Regions from separate parts of the Streptomyces sp. NPDC104202 genome, predicted to be linked through region 1. Evidence: riboswitches for the same ligand, from Rfam matches in the RefSeq annotation. Region 1 holds a riboswitch; each other region holds the start of a gene.
The links. A riboswitch is a leader RNA that binds a small molecule or an ion and turns the genes downstream of it on or off. The one in region 1 is predicted to bind cobalamin.

Region 2: another riboswitch for cobalamin. It lies ahead of cobN (cobaltochelatase subunit CobN); the one in region 1 lies ahead of ACZ60W_RS17065 (cobalamin biosynthesis protein).
Region 3: another riboswitch for cobalamin. It lies ahead of ACZ60W_RS10785 (ribonucleoside-diphosphate reductase subunit alpha); the one in region 1 lies ahead of ACZ60W_RS17065 (cobalamin biosynthesis protein).
Region 4: another riboswitch for cobalamin. It lies ahead of ACZ60W_RS00845 (acyl-CoA thioesterase); the one in region 1 lies ahead of ACZ60W_RS17065 (cobalamin biosynthesis protein).

Annotation. Positions count from the first base shown of each region.
Region 1 is NZ_JBVJMN010000023.1:29,599-34,947, reverse strand. It holds gene ACZ60W_RS17075 (inorganic phosphate transporter) at 364-1,632, shown strand; gene ACZ60W_RS17070 (hypothetical protein) at 1,645-1,866, shown strand; cobalamin riboswitch at 1,980-2,119, shown strand; gene ACZ60W_RS17065 (cobalamin biosynthesis protein) at 2,155-3,129, shown strand; gene ACZ60W_RS17060 (cobyric acid synthase) at 3,126-4,634, shown strand; gene ACZ60W_RS17055 (putative cobaltochelatase) at 4,690-5,349, shown strand, end outside.
Region 2 is NZ_JBVJMN010000005.1:65,087-70,435, reverse strand. It holds gene ACZ60W_RS05195 (precorrin-8X methylmutase) at 1-395, opposite strand, end outside; gene ACZ60W_RS05190 (cobalamin biosynthesis protein CobG) at 392-1,654, opposite strand; cobalamin riboswitch at 1,720-1,871, shown strand; gene cobN (cobaltochelatase subunit CobN) at 1,911-5,349, shown strand, end outside.
Region 3 is NZ_JBVJMN010000011.1:113,615-118,963, reverse strand. It holds gene def (peptide deformylase) at 1-414, shown strand, start outside; gene ACZ60W_RS10790 (ribonucleotide-diphosphate reductase subunit beta) at 483-1,499, opposite strand; gene ACZ60W_RS10785 (ribonucleoside-diphosphate reductase subunit alpha) at 1,499-3,877, opposite strand; cobalamin riboswitch at 4,011-4,139, opposite strand; gene ACZ60W_RS10780 (GNAT family N-acetyltransferase) at 4,189-4,689, opposite strand; gene mctP (monocarboxylate uptake permease MctP) at 4,778-5,349, opposite strand, start outside.
Region 4 is NZ_JBVJMN010000001.1:181,638-186,986, reverse strand. It holds gene bla (class A beta-lactamase) at 1-402, shown strand, start outside; gene ACZ60W_RS00850 (hypothetical protein) at 731-1,051, shown strand; partial or broken gene ACZ60W_RS00845 (acyl-CoA thioesterase) at 1,321-1,653, opposite strand; cobalamin riboswitch at 1,783-2,006, opposite strand; gene ACZ60W_RS00840 (LacI family DNA-binding transcriptional regulator) at 2,057-3,049, opposite strand; gene ACZ60W_RS00835 (discoidin domain-containing protein) at 3,391-5,349, shown strand, end outside.

The DNA.
Region 1 (5,349 bases):
GGCGGAGTGCCACCGGACGGACCCGGGCGGGGGTCGGGGGGCGGGCGCGCGGGGTCCGCCGGAGGCTCACCCCGGGGAGTGACATGGGTCTCCTCGGCGGGGTCCCCCGGTCGGATGGTTCCGTCCGGGGAGCGGAACGGGGCGGCACCGGAGGAACCGGGGCAGGTCGCACGTGCCCCGGGAACGCCCGGATTACCCCGGGTCGCGGGGTGACCGCATCGTGGACAGCCACCCCCGCCGGGCACGAAGCGGAATCTCTTGACACCGGATAGGGACACCACGCCGCCCGCCCCAGTTCATCTTCCGTTCACCCAGGTTGCCTACGTTCGTCGAGCCACTGACGTCAAACGATTGCCTGGGTAAATGGAACACATCACGCTGCTGCTCGCCATTGTGGTCGTGACAGCTCTCGTGTTCGATTTCACGAACGGTTTCCACGACACCGCCAACGCGATGGCCACGACCATCTCGACCGGTGCTCTCAAGCCCAAGACGGCGGTGGCCATGTCCGCCGTGCTGAACCTCGTCGGAGCGTTCCTGTCGGTGGAGGTCGCCAAGACGATCTCCGGCGGGATCATCAACGAAGAGGGCATTCGTACAGAAGTGATCTTCGCGGCGCTCGTGGGCGCCATCCTGTGGAACCTGCTGACCTGGCTCCTGGGCCTGCCGTCCAGCTCCTCCCACGCGCTCTTCGGCGGTCTCATCGGCGCCGCGGTCATGTCGGCCGGCTGGTCCGCCGTGAACGCCCCGACCATCGTCACCAAGGTCCTGATCCCGGCCGTCGCCGCGCCGATCGTCGCCGGCCTCGCCGCGATGCTGGCCACCCGGCTGACGTTCAAGATCGGCGCCAGGACCGACGAGAAGCACACCGCCAAGGGCTACCGCGTCGGCCAGATCGCCTCCGCCGGTCTCGTCTCCCTCGCCCACGGCACCAACGACGCCCAGAAGACGATGGGCATCATCACCCTCGCCCTGGTCACGCAGGGCGTCGTCAGCCCCGGCTCGAACCCCCCGCTGTGGGTCGTCGTCTCCGCCGGTGTCGCCATCGCGCTCGGCACCTACCTCGGCGGCTGGCGCATCATCCGCACCATGGGCAAGGGCCTCACCGACCTCAAGCCGCAGCAGGGCTTCGCCGCCCAGACCAGCGCCGCCACGGTCATCCTGGCCTCCTCGCACCTCGGCTTCTCCCTCTCGACCACCCAGTCCTGCTCGGGTGCCGTGATGGGCGCCGGCCTCGGCCGCAAGGGCGGCGTCGTCCGCTGGTCGACCGCGACCCGGATGTTCGTCGCCTGGGGCCTGACCCTGCCCGCCGCGGGCCTGGTGGGCGCCGGCGCCGAGTTCCTTACCAAGCAGGGCACCTGGGGCATCGCCGCCGTCGCGGTCCTGCTGGTGGCCGGCTCGGCCGTCATCTGGGCGCTCTCCCGCCGCAAGCCGGTCGACCAGCACAACGTCACCGCCGACGACCTCGACGCCCCCGAGCCCGCGGGCGTGGTGACCACGGCGATCGCCGCCGTCACCCCGCCGCCGGCCGGTTCCGTCGCCGCCGTCGCGGACGAGGACCTCAAGACCACCATCCCCGCGCCGGCTCCCACGGACCCGGCCGCTCCCCCCGCCCCCGCGGCCGCGGTGTAAGGAACCAACGACATGAAGATCGACTGGGCAGCCCTCGGCTCCGTCTTCGGAGTCAGCCTCGTGGCGACCGTCGCCCTGGTGGGCCTCTTCACCCTCGGCGTCATCGGCCTCTCCAAGCAGGAGCAGGCCGCCGCCCAGGGCGGTTCCGCCGCCCTGGCCCGCACCGGCGCCTATGCCTGCTTCGCCCTGTGCCTGGCGGCCGTGGCGTACGGCATCTACCTGATCGTCGTCTGACGGTCCCCGGTACCTCGGCCGGGCGGTCCGCACCTTCGGGTGCGGGCCGCCCGGCCGTCGTGTTTGTGGTGCTCCGCACAGTGACGCGACGCAGGTCAAGGGTGAGTTGACGGCTGTTCTCGGGCCGTGGTGGACTGCCGAGGCCATTACGGCGGCAGCAGAGGAAGTCCGGTGCGAATCCGGCGCGGTCCCGCCACTGTGACCGGATCCCCAGGGTCCGGGAGTCAGGAACTCTCGCCGCCGGTCACGTCGATCCAGGGCGCGGACCCTGAGTGAGGACATTGCGCCATGCCCGGCCGCAGCCGCAGCGTTTCCAGAGCCACCCGTGTCTTCGCGTACGGAGCGACCCTCGGCCTCGCCGTCGACCGGCTGGTCGGCGACCCCCGTCGCGGGCATCCCGTCGCCGCCTTCGGACGGGCGGCCGCCGCCGTCGAGGAGCGCCTCCACCACGACCACCGGGGCTGGGGCGCGCTGCACACCGCCGTCTGCGCCGGCGCCACCGCCGCGGCCGGAGCCCTGGCCGCCCGCGCGGTCCGGGACAGCCGGGCCGCCTCCGTCGCCCTGACCGCCGCCGCCGTGTGGGCCGTGGTCGGCGGGACGACCCTGGGCCGCGAGGCCCGCGCGATCGGCGGGGCGCTGGAGGCCGGGGACCTGGAGGTGGCCCGGGAGCGGCTGCCCCACCTCTGCGGCCGCGACCCACAGGCCCTGGACGGGCCCGCGATGGCCCGCGCGGTCGTGGAGTCCGTCGCCGAGAACACCTCCGACGCCGTGGTCGGCGCCCTCTTCTGGGGCGCCGTCGCGGGCGTGCCGGGGCTGGTGGGCTTCCGGGCCGTCAACACCCTCGACGCGATGGTCGGCCACAAGTCCCCCCGCCACCGCCGGTTCGGCTGGGCCTCGGCGCGGCTCGACGACGTGGCCGGCTGGCCCGGCGCGCGGCTGACCGCCGCCCTCGCCACCGTCGCGGGCGGCGATCCGCGCGGGGCCGCACGGGCCTGGCGCGCGGACGCGGCACGGCACCCCAGCCCCAACGCGGGCCCGGTCGAGTCCGCCTTCGCGGGCGCCCTCGGCGTACGGCTCGGCGGAACCCTCGCCTACGGGGGGCGGGTCGAGCACCGGCCCGTGCTCAACGGGGAGGGGCGGCCGGTCGAGGTCGCCGACATCGAGCGGGCGGTCCGGCTGTCCCGCCGGGTCACCGGACTGACCCTGGCCGCCTGCGTGGGCGGCCGGCTGATCGTGAGCGCGCTGAAGCGGAGGAACGCATGAGGGGTGGCGGACTGCTCGTCGCCGGGACCACGTCCGACGCCGGCAAGAGCGTGGTGACGGCCGGAATCTGCCGCTGGCTGGTCCGCCGGGGCCTGAAGGTGGCGCCGTTCAAGGGACAGAACATGTCCCTCAACTCCTTCGTCACCCGCGAGGGCGCCGAGATCGGGCGGGCCCAGGCCATGCAGGCCCAGGCCGCCCGCGTGGAGCCGACCGCGCTGATGAACCCGGTGCTGCTCAAGCCCGGCAGCGACCGCTCCAGCCAGGTCGTCCTGATGGGCAGGCCCGTCGGCGAACTGAGCGCCCGCGGCTACCACGGGGGACGGCAGAAGGAACTCCTCGAGCCCGTCCTGGCGTGCCTGGAGGAACTCCGGGGCATGTACGACGCCGTGATCTGCGAGGGGGCGGGCAGTCCGGCCGAGATCAACCTGCGGCGCACGGACATCGTGAACATGGGCATCGCGCGGGCCGCGCGGCTGCCCGTCGTGGTGGTCGGCGACATCGACCGGGGCGGGGTCTTCGCCCAGTTCTTCGGCACGACGGCGCTGCTCGGCCCCGAGGACCAGTCCCTCGTCGCCGGCTACCTGGTGAACAAGTTCCGGGGCGACGTCACCCTGCTCGAACCCGGCCTCGACATGCTCCACGGCCTGACCGGCCGGCCGACCTTCGGCGTCCTGCCGTACGCGCACGGGCTCGGCATCGACGAGGAGGACGGCCTGCGGGTCTCGCTGCGCGGCACCGTCCGCGAGTCCGTCGTCGCGCCGCCCGTCGGCGCCGACGTGCTGCGGGTCGCCGTCTGCGCCGTGCCGCTGATGTCGAACTTCACCGACGTCGACGCGCTGGCCGCCGAGCCGGGCGTCGTCGTCCGGTTCGTGGACCGGCCGGAGGAACTGGTCGACGCCGACCTGGTCGTCGTCCCCGGCACCCGCGGGACGGTCAAGGCCCTGGCCTGGCTCCGGGAGCGCGGGCTCGCCGACGAGCTGGCCCGGCGCGCGGCCGGGGGGCGGCCGGTGCTCGGCATCTGCGGCGGCTTCCAGGTCCTCGGCGCCCACATCGACGACGAGGTGGAGTCCCGGGCCGGAGCCGTCGAGGGCCTCGGCCTGCTGCCCGTGCGCGTCCGGTTCGCCCGCGAGAAGACCCTCGCCCGGCCGGTCGGCGAGGCCCTCGGCGAACGCGTCGAGGGCTACGAGATCCACCACGGCGTCGCGACCGTGGAGGGCGGGGAGCCGTTCCTCGACGGCTGCCGGGTCGGCGCCGTGTGGGGCACTCACTGGCACGGCTCCCTGGAGAGCGACGGCTTCCGCAGGGCGTTCCTGCGGGAGGTCGCGGCGGCCTCGGGACGGCGGTTCGTCCCGGCGCCCGACACGTCCTTCGGCACCCTGCGCGAGGAGCAGCTGGACCGGCTCGGCGACCTGATCGAGGAACACGCGGACACCGACGCGCTGCTGCGGCTGATCGAGCGGGGCGCGCCGGCGGGACTGCCGTTCGTCCCGCCGGGTGCGCCGTGACGCGGGTCCGCCCCGCGGGGCACGAGCCGACCGAACCCGAGGAGAGGACCACCCGATGAGCACCCGCTATCCGTTCACCGCCGTCGTCGGCATGGACGACCTGCGGCTCGCGCTGTTGTTGAACGCCGTCAGCCCGGCCGTCGGCGGAGTCCTCGTGCGGGGCGAGAAGGGCACCGCGAAGTCCACCGCCGTCCGCGCGCTCGCCGCCCTGCTGCCGGAGGTCCCGGTGGTCACCGGCTGCCGGTTCAGCTGCGACCCGGGCGCGCCCGACCCCGGCTGCCCGGACGGGCCGCACGAGGTCCTGGAGTCCGGGGCGCGGCCGGCCCGGATGGTCGAGCTGCCCGTCGGCGCCTCGGAGGACCGGCTCGTCGGCGCGCTCGACATCGAGAAGGCGCTCGCCGACGGGGTGAAGGCGTTCGAGCCGGGGCTCCTCGCCGACGCCCACCGGGGCATCCTCTACGTCGACGAGGTCAACCTCCTCCACGACCACCTGATCGACCTGCTCCTCGACGCGGCCGCGATGGGCTCCTCGTACGTCGAGCGCGAAGGCGTCTCGGTGCGGCACGCCGCCCGCTTCCTGCTGGTCGGGACGATGAACCCGGAGGAGGGCGAGCTGCGGCCGCAGCTGCTCGACCGCTTCGGGCTGACCGTCGAGGTCGCCGCCTCGCGCGTGCCCGAGCAGCGGGTGGAGGTCGTGCGGCGGCGGCTCTCCTTC
Region 2 (5,349 bases), on a different contig from region 1:
AGGCGGTCCCGCCACAGTTCGAGGGCGGCGGCCGAGCGCGTGGTGCCGAGCTCGGCGGCGAGCGCGGGCACGGCCGGGTCGGAGAGCGCGCAGATCACCTCGTTGTCGGCGGGCAGCCGCTTGCGGGTGACGCCGCTGGCGACCATCTGGGCGTCGCACAGGATCGGCGCGCCGGCCCGGAGGGCCTCGCGGGCCCGGGAGACGACCTGCGGCGAGTAGGCGATATCGCGTACGAGGTCGGTCATGCCGCAGGCGTGGATCATCCGGACCGCCACCTGGGCGACGTCGGCGGGCAGGCCCGCCAGATCCGCCTCGGCGCGGATCGTGGCAAAGGACCGGCGGTAGATCTCCGCCCCGTCCTTCTCGTAGTCGAACATCCTGGTGCTCTCGCTCATCTCGTCGGGTTCGTGCGGGCGGTGGCGACCGCTTCGGTCAGGGAGGTGCGGGGGGTGGGGAGGCCGTCCACCAGATAGGCGTCCTCGCCGGTGGCGAGGACCTCGACCCAGTCGCCGTGCGGGTGCCCGCAGCGGCGCGCGCACCCCGAGAAGTGCACGGGCAGCGGCCCCGGCGGCGCGGCGAGCGCGTCCGCCCGGACGTCGGCGAGGGACTTGGCGCAGCCGGGCCGGCCGGTGCAGGCGGTGACGCCCGCCCCGGGTGCCCCGGGCCGGGTGACGAGTCCGTGCCGCTCCAGCTCCCGCAGCCTCTCTTCGGCGGTCGGGGGCGTCGGGCCGGCCGGGTGCTCCGGGTCGACGACGACCACTCCGCGCCAGGGGGTGAGGCGGAGTTCGGCGGCCGGCGCCAGGGCCCGCAGCTGGGCGGCGGTCAGCCGGCCGAGCGGCGCGAGGACGTGCAGGCCGCCGGGGAGCGCCCCGGGGGCGGGCGGCGGGGAGACGGTGAGCGGCGGCGGTACGGGGACGGGCTCCGCCCCGACCCCGGCGCGGGCCAGGGCCCCGGCCCACCGCGGTACGTGGGTGTCGGGCAGTTCCCGCGGCCGCCAGGCCCCGGTGCCGGCCGCCTCGGCGGCGTCGAGGAAGGCGAGGGCGGCGGCGAGGGCGGCGCGGACGGCGTCGGCGGCGTCGATCCGGAAGGCCGCGGGGCCGAGCCGCAGCAGGGCGGTCCCGGCGGGCTCTGCGACCAAGCTCACATCGCCGCCGAGTCCGGCCACCTCGCCGCGGCCGTCGTCGAGGACGAACAGGAACCGTCCCGAAAGGGACGCGGCCCGGGGCTCGGCGCAGAGGCCGGCGTCCAGCCCGCGGGCCCACAACTGCACGTCGGCGCGGCCGAGTCCGCCGAGTCCGGCGGTGGGCGAGGCGATGACGTTGCGGACGCGTTCGTGGGTCGGGGAGGGCAGCAGGTCGGCCGCGGCGAGCAGCTCCGCGAGCCGGGCCCCGCACCCCTCCGGAAGGCCGCGCAGCTCCGCGTTGCCGCGCGAGGTGACGCTGATCCGCCCGTCGCCGAGGGTCTCCGCCGCGTCGGCCAGCACATGTGCCTGACGTGACGTCAGGCGGCCTGCGGGGAGCCGGAGTCGGGCCAGCCGGCCGTCGTCGGCCGCGTGCAGGCGCAGCGCCCCGGGGCAGGCGTCGCCACGGTCCCGTATGCGAGGTTCGCCCGGTTCGGGCGGCGGGGGTGGGGTGGGCGGCATGGCGGCGAGCATACCCACGGGAAACCGGCCGACCACCGGGTGTGATCCTGCCGACCCTTCGGCCCCCCGACGGCACGATCTACTATGCAGACGGCATGGGGTCCCAGGACCCCGGGGAGGAAGCCCGGTGAGAATCCGGCGCGGTCCCGCCACTGTGAGCCCGTACCGGTCGTGCCTCGGCACCACCCGGGACGGGTGAGTCAGGAACTCCCGCCATCCACACGACCACCCGGGGCGCGGACAACCCCGAGGAAGGCCTGCGCACGCCATGCTTCTGCTGCTGTCGCACTCCGACACCGACCTGCTCAGCGCCCGCGCGGCGAACGCCGGATCCGCCGGCGGCCCGGTCGAGTACCGCTTCGCCAACCCCTCCCGCCTTCCCCTCGCCGACCTGGCCGGCCTCCTCGACGAGGCCGAACTCGTCGTCGTCCGCCTCCTCGGCGGCCTCCGCTCCTGGCAGGAGGGGCTCGACGCGATCCGGGCCACCGGAAAGCCGCTCGTCGTCCTCAGCGGCGAACAGGCCCCCGACGCCCAGCTGATGGAGGCGTCCACCGTCCCCGTCGGCGTCGCCACCGAGGCGCACGCCTACCTGGCGCACGGCGGCCCCGCCAACCTGGAGCAGCTGGCCCGCTTCCTCTCCGACACGGTCCTCCTCACCGGCCACGGCTTCGAGGCCCCGGCCGCCGCCCCCACCTGGGGCGCGCTGGACCGCACCCCGCGCCGCACCGACGGCCCGACCGTCGCCGTGCTCTACTACCGCGCCCACCACATGAGCGGCAACACCGCCTTCGTCGGCGCCCTCTGCGAGGCGATCGAGGACGCCGGCGCCCGCGCCCTGCCGCTCTACGTCGCCTCCCTGCGCGCCCCCGAGGCCGCACTCGTCGACACCCTGCGCACCGCCGACGCCATCGTCACCACCGTCCTCGCCGCCGGCGGCACCAAGCCCGCCGAAGCCCAGGCCGGCGGCGACGAGGAGGCCTGGGACGCGGGCGCGCTCGCCGCGCTCGACGTGCCGATCCTCCAGGCGCTCTGCCTGACCGGCTCGCGGTCCGCGTGGGAGGAGAACGACGAGGGCCTCTCCCCGCTGGACGCCGCCAGCCAGGTCGCGGTGCCCGAGTTCGACGGCCGGCTCATCACCGTCCCGTTCTCCTTCAAGGAGATCGACGAGGACGGCCTGCCCGCGTACGTCGCCGACGCCGAACGCGCGGCCCGCGTCGCGGGGATCGCCGTCCGGCACGCCCGGCTGCGCCACATCCCCAACGCCGAGAAGAAGCTGGCGCTCGTCCTCTCCGCGTACCCCACCAAGCACTCCCGCATCGGCAACGCGGTCGGCCTCGACACCCCCGCCTCCGCCGTCGCCCTGCTCCGCCGGCTGCGCGAGGAGGGCTACGACTTCGGACCGGAGGAGGACCTCCCCGGCGTGGTCTCCGGCGACGGCGACGAGCTGATCTACGCCCTCATCGAGGCCGGCGGCCACGACCGCGACTGGCTCACCGACGAACAGCTCGCCAAGAACCCGGTGCGCATCCCCGCCGCCGACTACAAGCGCTGGTACGCGACCCTGCCCGAGGAGCTGCGCACCCACGTCGAGGAGCACTGGGGCCCCGCGCCCGGCGAGATGTTCCTCGACCGCTCCCGCAACCCGGAGGGCGACATCGTCCTCGCCGCCCTGCGCCGCGGGAACCTGCTGGTCCTCATCCAGCCGCCGCGCGGCTTCGGCGAGAACCCGATCGCGATCTACCACGACCCCGACCTCCCGCCCTCCCACCACTACCTGGCCGCCTACCGCTGGATCGCCGCCCGCGCCGAGGACGGCGGCTTCGGCGCCGACGCCATGGTCCACCTCGGCAAGCACGGCAACCTGGAGTGGCTGCCCGGCAAGAACGCCGGCCTGTCCGCCGCCTGCGGCCCCGACGCGGCCCTCGGCGACCTGCCGCTCGTCTACCCCTTCCTCGTCAACGACCCCGGCGAGGGCACCCAGGCCAAGCGCCGCGTCCACGCCACGCTCGTCGACCACCTGGTGCCGCCGATGGCCCGCGCCGACTCGTACGGCGACATCGCGCGGCTGGAGCAGCTGCTCGACGAGTACGCGCAGATCTCCTCCATGGACCCGGCGAAGCTGCCCGCGATCCGCGCCCAGATCTGGACGCTGATCCAGGCCGCCAAGCTCGACCACGACCTCGGCCTCCAGGAGCGCCCCGAGGACGACGGCTTCGACGACTTCCTGCTGCACGTCGACGGCTGGCTGTGCGAGGTCAAGGACGCCCAGATCCGCGACGGCCTGCACGTCCTCGGCGGCGCCCCGGCCGGCGAGGCCCGGGTCAACCTGGTCCTCTCCATCCTGCGCGCCCGCCAGATCTGGGGCGGCACCCAGGCGCTGCCCGGCCTACGCGAGGCCCTCGGCCTGGACGAGTCGGCCGCCACCCGCACCACCGCCGACGAGGCGGAGGCCGCGGCCCGCGCGCTGGTCGAGGCGATGGAGGCGGCCGACTGGTCGGCGGACGCCGTCGGGACGGTCGCCGCCGCCCACGGCCCGGAGGTCCGGTCCGTCCTGCGCTTCGCCTGCGAGCAGGTCGTGCCGCGCCTCGCCGCCACCACCGACGAACTGGCGCACGCCGTACACGCCCTGAACGGCGGCTTCGTCCCCGCCGGGCCGTCCGGCTCCCCGCTGCGCGGTCTGGTCAACGTCCTGCCGACCGGCCGGAACTTCTACTCGGTCGACCCCAAGGCCGTGCCGTCCCGGCTCGCCTGGGAGACCGGCCAGGCGCTCGCCGACTCGCTCCTGGAGCGCTACCGCACCGACAACGGCACCTGGCCGACCTCGGTGGGCCTCTCCCTGTGGGGCACGAGCGCGATGCGGACGGCGGGCGACGACGTCGCCGAGGCCCTCGCGCTGCTCGGCGTCCGCCCGCTGTGGGACGAGGCGTCCCGCCGCGTCAACGGCCTGGAGCCGATCCCGCTCGCCGAGCTCGGCCGCCCGCGCGTCGACGTCACCCTGCGCATCTCCGGCTTCTTCCGGGACGCGTTCCCGCACGTCATCGGCCTCCTCGACGACGCCGTCCGGCTCGTCGCCGGCCTGGCGGACGAGTCCGCCGAGGACAACTACGTCCGGGCGCACGCGCAGGCCGACCTCGCCGAGCACGGCGACGAGCGGCGCGCCACCACCCGCATCTTCGGCTCCCGCCCCGGCACGTACGGCGCGGGCATCCTCCAGCTGATCGACTCGCGGGACTGGCGCACCGACGCCGACCTCGCCGAGGTGTACACGGTGTGGGGCGGGTACGCCTACGGCCGCGGTCTCGAAGGCCGCCCGGCCCGGGCCGAGATGGAGACGGCGTACAAGCGGATCGCGGTCGCCGCGAAGAACACGGACACCCGCGAGCACGACATCGCCGACTCCGACGACTACTTCCAGTACCACGGCGGCATGGTCGCGACCGTCCGCGCGCTCAAGGGCACCGCCCCCGAGGCGTACATCGGCGACTCGACCCGCCCCGAGACCGTCCGCACCCGCACCCTCGTCGAGGAGACCTCCCGGGTCTTCCGGGCCCGCGTGGTCAACCCGCGCTGGATCGAGGCCATGCGCCGCCACGGCTACAAGGGCGCCTTCGAGCTGGCGGCCACCGTCGACTACCTCTTCGGGTACGACGCCACGACGGGCGTCGTCGCCGACTGGATGTACGACAAGCTGACGCAGGAGTACGTCC
Region 3 (5,349 bases), on a different contig from region 1:
GCCGAGGGCGTGGGCCTGGCCGCGAACCAGATCGGCGTGGACCTCAAGGTCTTCGTCTACGACTGCCCCGACGACGAGGGCGTCCGGCACACCGGTGTCGTCGTCAACCCCGTCCTCCAGGAGCTCCCCGCCGAGCTGCGCGTCCTCGACGAGTCCAACGAGGGCTGCCTCTCCGTGCCGACGGCCTACGCCGAGCTGGCCCGGCCCGACTACGCGGAGGTCCACGGCCAGGACGCCGAGGGCAACCCGATCAAGGTCCGCGGCACCGGCTACTTCGCCCGCTGCCTCCAGCACGAGACGGACCACCTGTACGGCTACCTGTACATCGACCGCCTCTCCAAGCGCGACCGCAAGGACGCCCTGCGCCAGATGGAAGAGGGCACCCCGCGCTACGAGACGGTCCCCAACGCCTGATCGCGCGACCGCACGGAGAAGGGCCCCGCACTCGCCGAGTGCGGGGCCCTTCCTCGTACGGCCGTGGCCTAGAAGTCCTCGTCCAGGTCCACCGAGCCCTCGACGGCCACCTGGTAGGCGGACGGGCGGCGCTCGAAGAAGTTGGTGAGCTCCTGGACGCCCTGGAGCTCCATGAACGCGAACGGGTTCTCCGAGCCGTACACCGGGGCGAAGCCGAGGCGCTGGAGGCGCTGGTCGGCGACGCACTGGAGGTACGCGCGCATCGACTCGGTGTTCATGCCGGGCAGCCCGTCGCCGCACAGGTCGCGGCCGAACTGGAGCTCGGCCTCGACGGCCTCCTTCAGCATGTCGGTGACCTGCCGGCGCAGGGCGTCGTCGAAGAGCTCCGGCTCCTCCTTGCGGACGGTGTCCACGACCTCGAAGGCGAAGTTCATGTGCATGGTCTCGTCACGGAAGACCCAGTTGGTGCCGGTCGCCAGGCCGTGCAGCAGGCCGCGGGACCGGAACCAGTACACGTACGCGAAGGCGCCGTAGAAGAACAGGCCCTCGATGCAGGCCGCGAAGCAGATCAGGTTCAGCAGGAAGCGGCGGCGGTCGGCGGCCGTCTCCAGCTTCTCGATCTTCTCGACCGAGTCCATCCACTTGAAGCAGAACTGCGCCTTCTCGCGGATGGAGGGGATCTCCTCGACCGCGTCGAACGCCGCGGCGCGGTCGTCCGGGTCGGGCAGGTAGGTGTCGAGCAGCGTCAGGTAGAACTGGACGTGCACGGCCTCCTCGAACAGCTGCCGCGAGAGGTAGAGGCGCGCCTCGGGGGAGTTGATGTGCTTGTAGAGCGTCAGCACCAGGTTGTTCGCGACGATCGAGTCGCCCGTCGCGAAGAACGCGACCAGACGGCCGATCATGTGCTGCTCGGCCGGCGTCAGCTTGGCGAGGTCGGCGACGTCGGAGTGCAGGTCGACCTCCTCCACCGTCCAGGTGTTCTTGATCGCGTCCCGGTAGCGCTCGTAGAAGTCCGGGTAGCGCATCGGGCGCAGGGTCAGCTCGAAGCCCGGGTCGAGGAGGTTCTTCCGATCGGTGGAACTCATTACTGGCAGGCCTCGCAGGACTCGGGGTTTTCCAGGGAGCAGGCGAGGGCGTCCGCGTCGGAGACCGCCTGCTGGACGGGGATGGGGGCGGCGGCCGTCGTCGACGCCTGGGCGGCGCGCGCGATCCGCGTCGCCGGACGGGAGCGCAGGTAGTACGTCGTCTTCAGACCCTGCTTCCAGGCGTACGCGTACATCGACGACAGCTTGCCGATCGTCGGCGTCTCCATGAACAGGTTCAGCGACTGCGACTGGTCCAGGAAGGGGGTGCGGGCCGCGGCCATGTCGATCAGACCGCGCTGCGGGATCTCCCAGGCCGTGCGGTACAGCTCGCGGACCTCGGCCGGGATCCAGGTGAAGCCGGCCACCGAGCCGCTGGAGTCACGCAGCGCGTCCCGGGTCTGCGCGTCCCACACGCCGAGGCTCTTCAGCTCGTCGACGAGGTAGGAGTTGACCTGGAGGAACTCGCCCGACAACGTCTCGCGCTTGAAGAGGTTGGAGACCTGCGGCTCGATGCACTCGTAGACACCGGCGATCGACGCGATGGTCGCGGTCGGCGCGATGGCGAGCAGCAGGCTGTTGCGCAGACCGACGGCGGCGATCCGCTCGCGCAGCGCGGCCCAGCGCTCCGGCCAGTTCAGCTCGACGTCGTAGTGGTCCGGGTGCAGCACACCGCGGGCGGCGCGGGTCTGCTCCCAGGCGGGGACCGGGCCGCTGCGCTCGGCGAGGTCGGCGGAGGCCTCGTACGCGGCGAGCATGATCCGCTCGGCGATCCGGGTGGACAGCGCGCGCGCCTCGGCCGAGTCGAACGGCAGCTTCAGCTGGAAGAAGACGTCCTGGAGGCCCATGGCGCCCAGGCCGACCGGACGCCAGCGGGCGTTGGAGCGCCCGGCCTGCTCGGTCGGGTAGAAGTTGATGTCGACGACCCGGTCGAGGAAGGTGACGGCGGTGCGGACGGTCGAGTCCAGCCGCTCCCAGTCGATGTCCCCGCCGGTCACGAAGGACCCCAGGTTGACCGAGCCGAGGTTGCAGACGGCCGTCTCGCCGTCGTCGGTGACCTCGATGATCTCGGTGCAGAGGTTCGAGGAGTGGACGACCGTGCCCGGCTCGGCCGTCTGGTTGGCGGTCCGGTTCGACGCGTCCTTGAAGGTCATCCAGCCGTTGCCGGTCTGGGCCAGGGTCCGCATCATCCGGCCGTACAGGTCGCGGGCCGGCATCGTCTTGCGGGCCAGGCCCTTCGCCTCGGCGGCGCGGTAGGCGGCGTCGAAGTCGTCGCCCCACAGGTCGACCAGCTCGGGGACGTCGGCCGGGGAGAACAGCGACCACGCGGCGTCGGCGTTGACCCGGCGCATGAACTCGTCGGGGATCCAGTGCGCCAGGTTCAGGTTGTGCGTGCGGCGCTGGTCCTCGCCCGTGTTGTCGCGGAGCTCCAGGAACTCCTCGATGTCCGCGTGCCAGGTCTCCAGGTAGACGGCGGCTGCGCCCTTGCGCCGGCCGCCCTGGTTGACCGCGGCGACGGAGGCGTCGAGGGTCTTCAGGAACGGGACGATGCCGTTGGAGTGGCCGTTGGTGCCGCGGATCAGCGAACCGCGGGCGCGGATGCGGGAGTAGGAGAGCCCGATGCCGCCGGCGTGCTTCGACAGCCGCGCGACCTGGTGGTAGCGGTCGTAGATGGAGTCCAGCTCGTCCTGCGGGGAGTCCAGCAGGTAGCAGGAGGACATCTGCGGGTGGCGGGTGCCGGAGTTGAAGAGCGTGGGGGAGGACGGCAGGTAGTCCAGGCGGCTCATCAGCCCGTACAGCGCGGCGACCTCGTCGAGCGCGCGGACGCTGTCGTCCTCGGCGAGGCCGCAGGCGACGCGCAGCATGAAGTGCTGCGGGGTCTCGATCACCTGACGGGTGATCGGGTGGCGCAGCAGGTAGCGCGAGTAGAGGGTGCGCAGACCGAAGTAGCCGAAGCGGTCGTCGCCGGCCGTGTCGACGGTCGCGTCGAGCCGCTCGGCGTGCCGCGTGACGAACTCCGCGGTGCGGTCGGCGATCAGGCCCTCGCGGTGGCCGACGGCGACGGAGGAGGAGAAGGTGACCGAGCCCTGGCCGGCGGCCTCGTCGGCGATGGTGATCGTCAGGAGCCGGGCGGCGAGCCGGGAGTACGCCGGGTCCTCGGCGATCAGGCCCGCGGCCGCCTCGGTGGCCAGCTCGCGCAGCTCCGCCTCGTCCGACGTGGCGCTGCGGCCGCGGAGCGCGGCGGCGGCGACCTTGCCGGGGTCGGTGTCGGGGAGATCGGCGGTGAGGTCGGTCAGGGTCCGCAGCAGTACGGTCCCGGGGCCGTCGCTCTCGACCGCGGAAGCCTCGGCCGAAGCCGGATCGGCGGGCGCGATGGTCACGTGGGGGCTCTCCCTCGCTCGGCCGGGGCCGCGACGGGGACGGCGGGCAAGGGGGACGTCCGGGATCGTCGGACGCGCCGTGTCCACCGGCCCACTCCGCGAGGCCCGGAAGTCAGTGGCACCCGGAACGGAAGGACCGGGCGCGCCGCCGGCAGGTCCTCGGACTCACTCCGTACGAAACCGCACGAAGCACACCGTTGCGGGACAGTTCCGGATTCGCGCCGGATTCCCCTGCGTCGACAGCGAGGATGAGCATACATGTGGGGGGCGCCGCTCTTGGCACCCCCCACATGTTGTGTCGCCGCCCCGCCTCAGCACTCCAGGGCGTAGGTGCGCAGAGAGTGATCGGGAATCGGCTCCCAGTCCCTCTCCGGGGTGCGGACGAAGCCCAGACGCTCGTAGATCCGGTGCGCGGAGGTCATCGAGGCGTCCGTGGAGAGCACGAGGCGCGCACAGCCCGGGAGGACCCGCGCCCGCTCGACACAGGCCCGCACGAGGGCCTCTCCGACGCCCCGGCCGCGGGCCGCCGGAGCGACCACCAGCATCCGGAACTCGGCCTCGCCCTCGACCGCGATGTCGGCCCAGGGGGTGGCGCCCCGGACGAAGGTCACCCCGCCCAGGATCCGCCCGTCGCCGTCCTCGGCGACGAGCACCTCGCTCTCGCGCGCCCGCCGCGCGGTGTCCCGCAGCACGTGCAGATAGGAGTCCTCGGCCCCGTACTTCAGCAGTCCGTCGTCGAGATAGGTGCCCGCGGTGAGCTCGCCGAGCTCCTCGTGCTCGTCGGGCCGTACCGCCCTGATCGTGAAGTCCATGGAGCCAGTCTCCCTCGTGGGCGACGCGAGGGGCCCGGGTCCTCCTGGCGGAGATCCCGGGCCCCTCGGCGTGCGGACGTGCGCCGGGTCAGTGCGTCCCGGAGCCGACCTTCGGAAGCTCCGTCTCCACGCCCGGGTCGCCGGCGTCGGCCGTGTAGTCCGACGGGGAGGTCTCGTCGACGCCCTCGGGGGCCTTGACGGCCTTGAGGACGAAGGTGAGGAAGACGGTGACGACGACGTTGAGCACGAAGGCGGTGAGGCCGATGTAGCCGATCTCGCCGATGCCGGGGATCTCGGCGGAGGAGCCGCCGAAGTGCTTCTGGGTCGGGCTCGCGACGCCGTAGGCGGCGACCGTGCCGTAGACCATGCCGACGGCCCAGCCGGCGAGGAGGGCCCAGCGGTGGAACCAGCGGGTGAACAGGCCGCCGACGAGGGCGGGGAAGGTCTGCAGGATCCAGATGCCGCCGAGGAGCTGGAAGTTGATGGCGACGGTCTTGTCCATGGTGAGGACGAAGGCCAGGGCGCCGACCTTCACCAGGAGGGAGACCAGCTTGGAGACCTTGGTCTCCTGGGCGGGGGTGGCGTCCTTCTTGATGAAGTCCTTGTAGATGTTGCGGGTGAAGAGGTTGGCCGCGGCGATCGACATGATCGCGGCCGGGA
Region 4 (5,349 bases), on a different contig from region 1:
GACCGTACGACCCGCCTGGACCGGTGGGAGCCGGAACTGAACTCGGCGGAACCGTGGCGCCACACCGACACCACCACGCCCCACTCCATCGGGCGCACCTACGGCCGCCTCCTGCTGGGGGACGCGCTCCCGAGCGACGACCGGCGGCTGCTCACCGACTGGATGCTCGGCAACACCACCAGCAAGGAGCGCTTCCGCAAGGGCCTCCCCGCCGACTGGCTGCTGGCCGACAAGACCGGCGGCGGCCGCTACGGCGGCAACAACGACGCCGGTGTCACCTGGCCGCCCCACGGCGGCCCGATCGTGCTCACCGTGATGACCACCCGATTCACCGAGGACGCGGCCCCCGTCGACGCCCTGGTCGCCGACGCGGCCACCCTGGTGGCTGCCGAACTCGGCTGATCGATAGGGCGGTTCACCCTCCCCACGGATGCGCCCCCTTCGGTCCCGTCGTCGGAGATCCGGCCGGCCCGAAGGGGGCGGCTGCCGCTGCCGTGCGCGGCCCGCCCGACCCCGGGTGGCTGCTGCCGGGCGCCCGGAAGACCCGACGGCCAGGGCCGGTACGCGGATCGGCCAAGACCTCCTGCTGTGCTTGAGTGTGAGACGGCGGTGCGGGAGCAGGTTGCGAACGGGTGAGGTGTCGGTGGTGCAGGTCGTGTTCGTATGCCGGTCGTGCGCGGCTCCCTTGTCGCGGCCGCTGGTGGAGCGGGCCTGGAGGCCGCTGCCGCGGGTGAAGGGTAGGGAGCACTACACCTACGGCCCGTCGACCGTCCCCGTCGGCGCGTTCTCCGCCGACCCGGAGCCGTACGCCCCGGCCGGTTCCGCTCCCACCTGGGTGATCAATCCGCTGGACGGCGTGCTGCTGCGGCCGCACACGGACACCTCCCGGCTGTACGGATGCTGCCGTCGGGACGGGCTCGACGGGCCGAACCTGGTGTGCGGCCGGTGCGGGAGCGAGGTCGGCGTCGAGATCTCCGACTGCTGGACCGAGTACGACGTCCGGCTGCTGAGCACGGCGGTGACGCGGGGTCCGGACGGCAGGCCCTCCTGAGGCACGCGGTCCGGCACGTACGCTGAGCTCACGGACGCCCCGTCCTCACCGCTCGCGCCCTCGTGGACGATCGACACCCGGCCGGTGGAGCTGTTCGTGCAGACGGAGACGGAGACGGACACCCGATACCGAGGGTGTCCACCCAGGGGCGGACGGGCTGGTGTGATCACGGCCCCCAGCCGGTCGCCGGTGTCGGACGCCGTCGCGGGACCCGGCCGGGACCGGTCGCCCGTTCCTCAGGAGGAGCCGGGCAGGGACGCCGCGAGGGCGGGCACGGGCCGCGGATCGCCGTCGGCGTCGACGGCGACGAAGGTGAGGAACGCGGTGGCGACCTCGGTCGCGGGGCCGGAGTGGTTCCAGCGCTCGGCGGTGACCCGTACGCCGACGGTCATGGAGGTCCGGCCGGCGCGTTCGAGGCCGGCGTCGACGCTGAGCAGGTCGCCCGCCCGGACCGGGGCGAGGAACGTCATGCGGTCGACGGAGACGGTCACGGCCGGACCGTCGGCGTGGCGTCCGGCGGCCGCCGCGGCGGCGTCGTCGATGAGCTTCATCATCACGCCCCCGTGGATCGTGCCGTACAGGTTGGTGTCGTGCTCGCTCATGATGTGGGCGAGGACGACCCGGGAGTCGTCCGGCGTCTTGAGCGGGCGGGCAGGGCTGGTGACGGTGGGATCGGCCACGTCAACTCTCCTTCGCGAGTCGCGGCAGGGCTGGTCCGCACGCCAGGGGTGTCGGCGGGCGGGCAGCGGGCAGGTCTTCGGACTCGCGGGCACGTCCTCCTCGTGGAGGGCTCCTACTGGCCGTCGCTTCCCAGGTCCGGTACGTCGGACCCAGTGCTGTGTGACGGCGGTCGTTCCCGCTCACCGCTGCGGGGCAGTCCCGGATTCCCACCGGGTTCCCTCTTGCGACGCATCCCGCCTGGCGGACGGGGCGAACCAGCTGCGCGTCCCACCCTACGTCGCCCCGGCCCGGCCTCCGCTCGGCGGCGCCGGACCGGACCTGCTGTCAGGTCGACTCGCGGACCACCAGCTCGTTCGGGATGACGACCGGCTCGCGGGGGCCGCCCTCGATGAGTCCGAGAAGGAGGTGGACCGTGGCGATGGCCTGGTCGGCCATCGGGCTGCGGACGGAGGTGAGCGCCGGGGTGGTGTACGAGGCCGCCTCGATGTCGTCGAAGCCGACGACGGCCACGTCCTCGGGAACGCGGCGCCCCGCCTGGTGCAGGGTCCGCAGCGCCCCGATGGCCATGAGGTCGTTGCTCGCGAACACGGCGTCCAGCGCGGGGTCGTCGTCCAGGAGCTGCCGCATCGCCTGGGCTCCCGACGCCCGGGTGAAGTCGCCGAGCGCGACGATCGACCGGCGGCCGGTGTCCCGGAGGGCCTCGCGGTAGCCTTCGAGGCGTTCGCGTGCCTCGAACAGGTCCAGGGGTCCGGTGACGGCGGCGATCCTGCGGCGGCCGCGCTCCAGCAGATGGCGGACCGCGAGCGAGGCGCCCCCGACGTTGTCGAGGCCGGCGTAGGGCACCTGGGGCGCCGACGTGCGGTTGAACGAGGCGATCGGCAGGCCGGTCCTGGCCAGGGCCGCCGGCAGCGGGTCCGTCCCGTGCAGGGCGACGAGCATGACGCCGTCCACGTGCCGGCCGGCCACGTACTCCTCCACCCTGGCGCGGCTGCGGTCGGACTCCGCGAGCATGAGGACGACCTGCTTGCCCGCCGCTTCCAGTTCCCGGCTGACGGCGCGCACCACGGTGGAGAACAGGGGATCGTCGGAGACCACGCCCTGGGGCGGATCGGAGACGACCACGGCCACGGCGTCCGTGCGGCGGGTGACGAGGTTGCGGGCGGCCGCGTTGGGGACGTAACCGAGTTCCCGCACAGCCCGCATCACGACCTCACGGATCTGCGGGGCGACCGTCGTCTCGCCGTTGACGACGCGGGAGACGCTCGACTTGGACACGCCCGCACGCGCGGCGACCACTTCCAGCGTGGGTCGTTTCATCCCGGTCCGTTCGATCGACGACACGCGAACCGCTCGGGGAGCGTTCTCCGGCGAGAATGACGCCCCGGCGCCGCCGCTGTCAACGGCCCCGCGCGCCACGGAGACCTGCGGGCTTCCGCCGCTCACCCGCCTCCGTCCCGTTCCCCCTCTCATCCGGCAGGGACTGCTCGCCTCGTGCCTGGTGAAGCGTGAGAAACCGTTCCCCAAAAGGTCGTTGACGCGTCGATGGCGTTTCCGGCACGTGAACCAAAGCCTTGACAGCCGATACGGACCGGCCCATTCTCACCCCTCAGGGAGCGCTCCCTCGCCCGACCCCCACTTGAGGAGCCGCCGTGCGCCCGCTGCTTCGCCGCCTCGGATTACTCGTCGCCGTCGCGGCCACCCTGCTCACCGTCACCACCGCCCCCGCCACACCCGCCCCGCCCACGACCCCCGCGGCTTCCGCCCTCGCGGCCGAAGTCCCGCTGTCACAGGGCAAGTCCGTGACTGCCTCCGGCACCGAGGGCGCGTTCGCCGCCCGGAACGCCGTCGACGGAGACACCGCGACGCGCTGGTCCAGCGGCTTCACCGACGTGCAGTGGCTCCAGGTCGACCTCGGAGCCCCCGCGACGATCAGCCAGGTCACCCTCGACTGGGAGGCCGCGTACGCGAAGTCCTTCCAGGTCCAGGTGTCGAACGACGCCGTCACCTGGACGACGATCCACACGACGACGCAGGGTGCCGGGGGCAGCCAGAACCTGGCCGTCTCGGGCTCCGGGCGCTTCGTCCGCCTGTACGCCACCCAGCGCGGAACCGCCTATGGGTACTCCCTGTGGGAGTTCCAGGTCCACGGCTCCTCCGCCTCCGCCGCCTGCGGCACCGCGGACGCCGCACGGGGACGGCCCGCCACCGCCTCCAGCGCCGAAGGGGCGTTCGGCGCCCCGAACGTCGTCGACGGGGACCCCGGTACCCGTTGGTCCAGCGCGTTCAGCGACCTCCAGTGGCTCCAGATCGACCTGGGTGCCACGAAGCAGCTCTGTGGCGTGACCCTCGACTGGGAGGCCGCGTACGCGAAGTCCTTCCAGGTCCAGGTGTCGAACGACGCCGCCACCTGGACGACGATCCACACCACGACGCAGGGTGGCGGGGGCAGCGAGAACCTGGCCGTCTCGGGCTCCGGACGCTTCGTCCGCCTGTACGCCACCCAGCGCGGAACCGCCTACGGCTACTCGCTCTGGACCTTCGCCGTCCGCACCACCACCAGCGACGGCGGCAACGGCGACGTGCTGCTCTCCTACGGACGACCCGGCGCGGCCTCCACCTCGCAGAGCGACCAGAACTGCTGGGAATGCACGCCCGCCCGCGCCTTCGACCGCGACCCGGCCTCCCGCTGGGCCACCAGCTCCACCAACGGCTGGACGGACCCTGCCTGGATCTCCGTGGACCTCGGAGCCCCCGCGCAGATCAACAAGATCGTGCTGCAGTGGGACCCGGCCTACGCCAAGTCCTTCCAGATCCAGGTCTCGTCGAACGGCACCGACTGGACGCCGATCTACTCGACCACGAACGGAACGGGGCTCAAGCAGACCCTCCAGGTCTCCGGCACCGGCCGCCACGTCCGGATGTACGGCACCGAACGCGCCACCCCCTACGGATACTCCCTCTGGGAGTTCCAGGTGTACGGCACCGGCGGCGCCCCGAACCCGGCCCCGCCGCTGCCGGCCGACCCCGCGACGCCGCCACGACTCGTCTGGAGCGACGAGTTCGACGGCGCGGCCGGCGGCAAGCCCGACCCGGCCAAGTGGAAGGCCGACCCCGGCACCGGGCAGAACGGCGAACTGCAGTACTACACCGACCACGACAACGCCGCACTCGACGGCGCGGGCCACCTCGTCATGGAGGCCCGCAAGCAGGCCACTGCCGGCAAGGGATGCCCGCCCGACCCGCTCACCGGCAGCACCACCTGCCAGTACACGTCCGCCCGCATGAACACCGGCTCCACCTTCCAGTTCACCTACGGCCGGGTGGAGGCCCGCATCAAGGTCCCCAAGGGCAACGGACTCTGGCCCGCGTTCTGGATGATGGGCGGCGACTTCCTCACCGGACGGCCGTGGCCCTACAACGGCGAGATCGACATCATGGAGATCCTCGGCAAGGACGTGAAGACCGCGTACTCCACCGTCCACGCGCCCGCCTACAACGGCGGCGGAGGAGTCGGCTCGCCGTACAAGCTCCCCCAGGACGCCGACTTCTCCGACGACTTCCACACCTGGACCGCCGACTGGACGAGCAAGGGAATCGTCTACGGCCTCGACGGACGC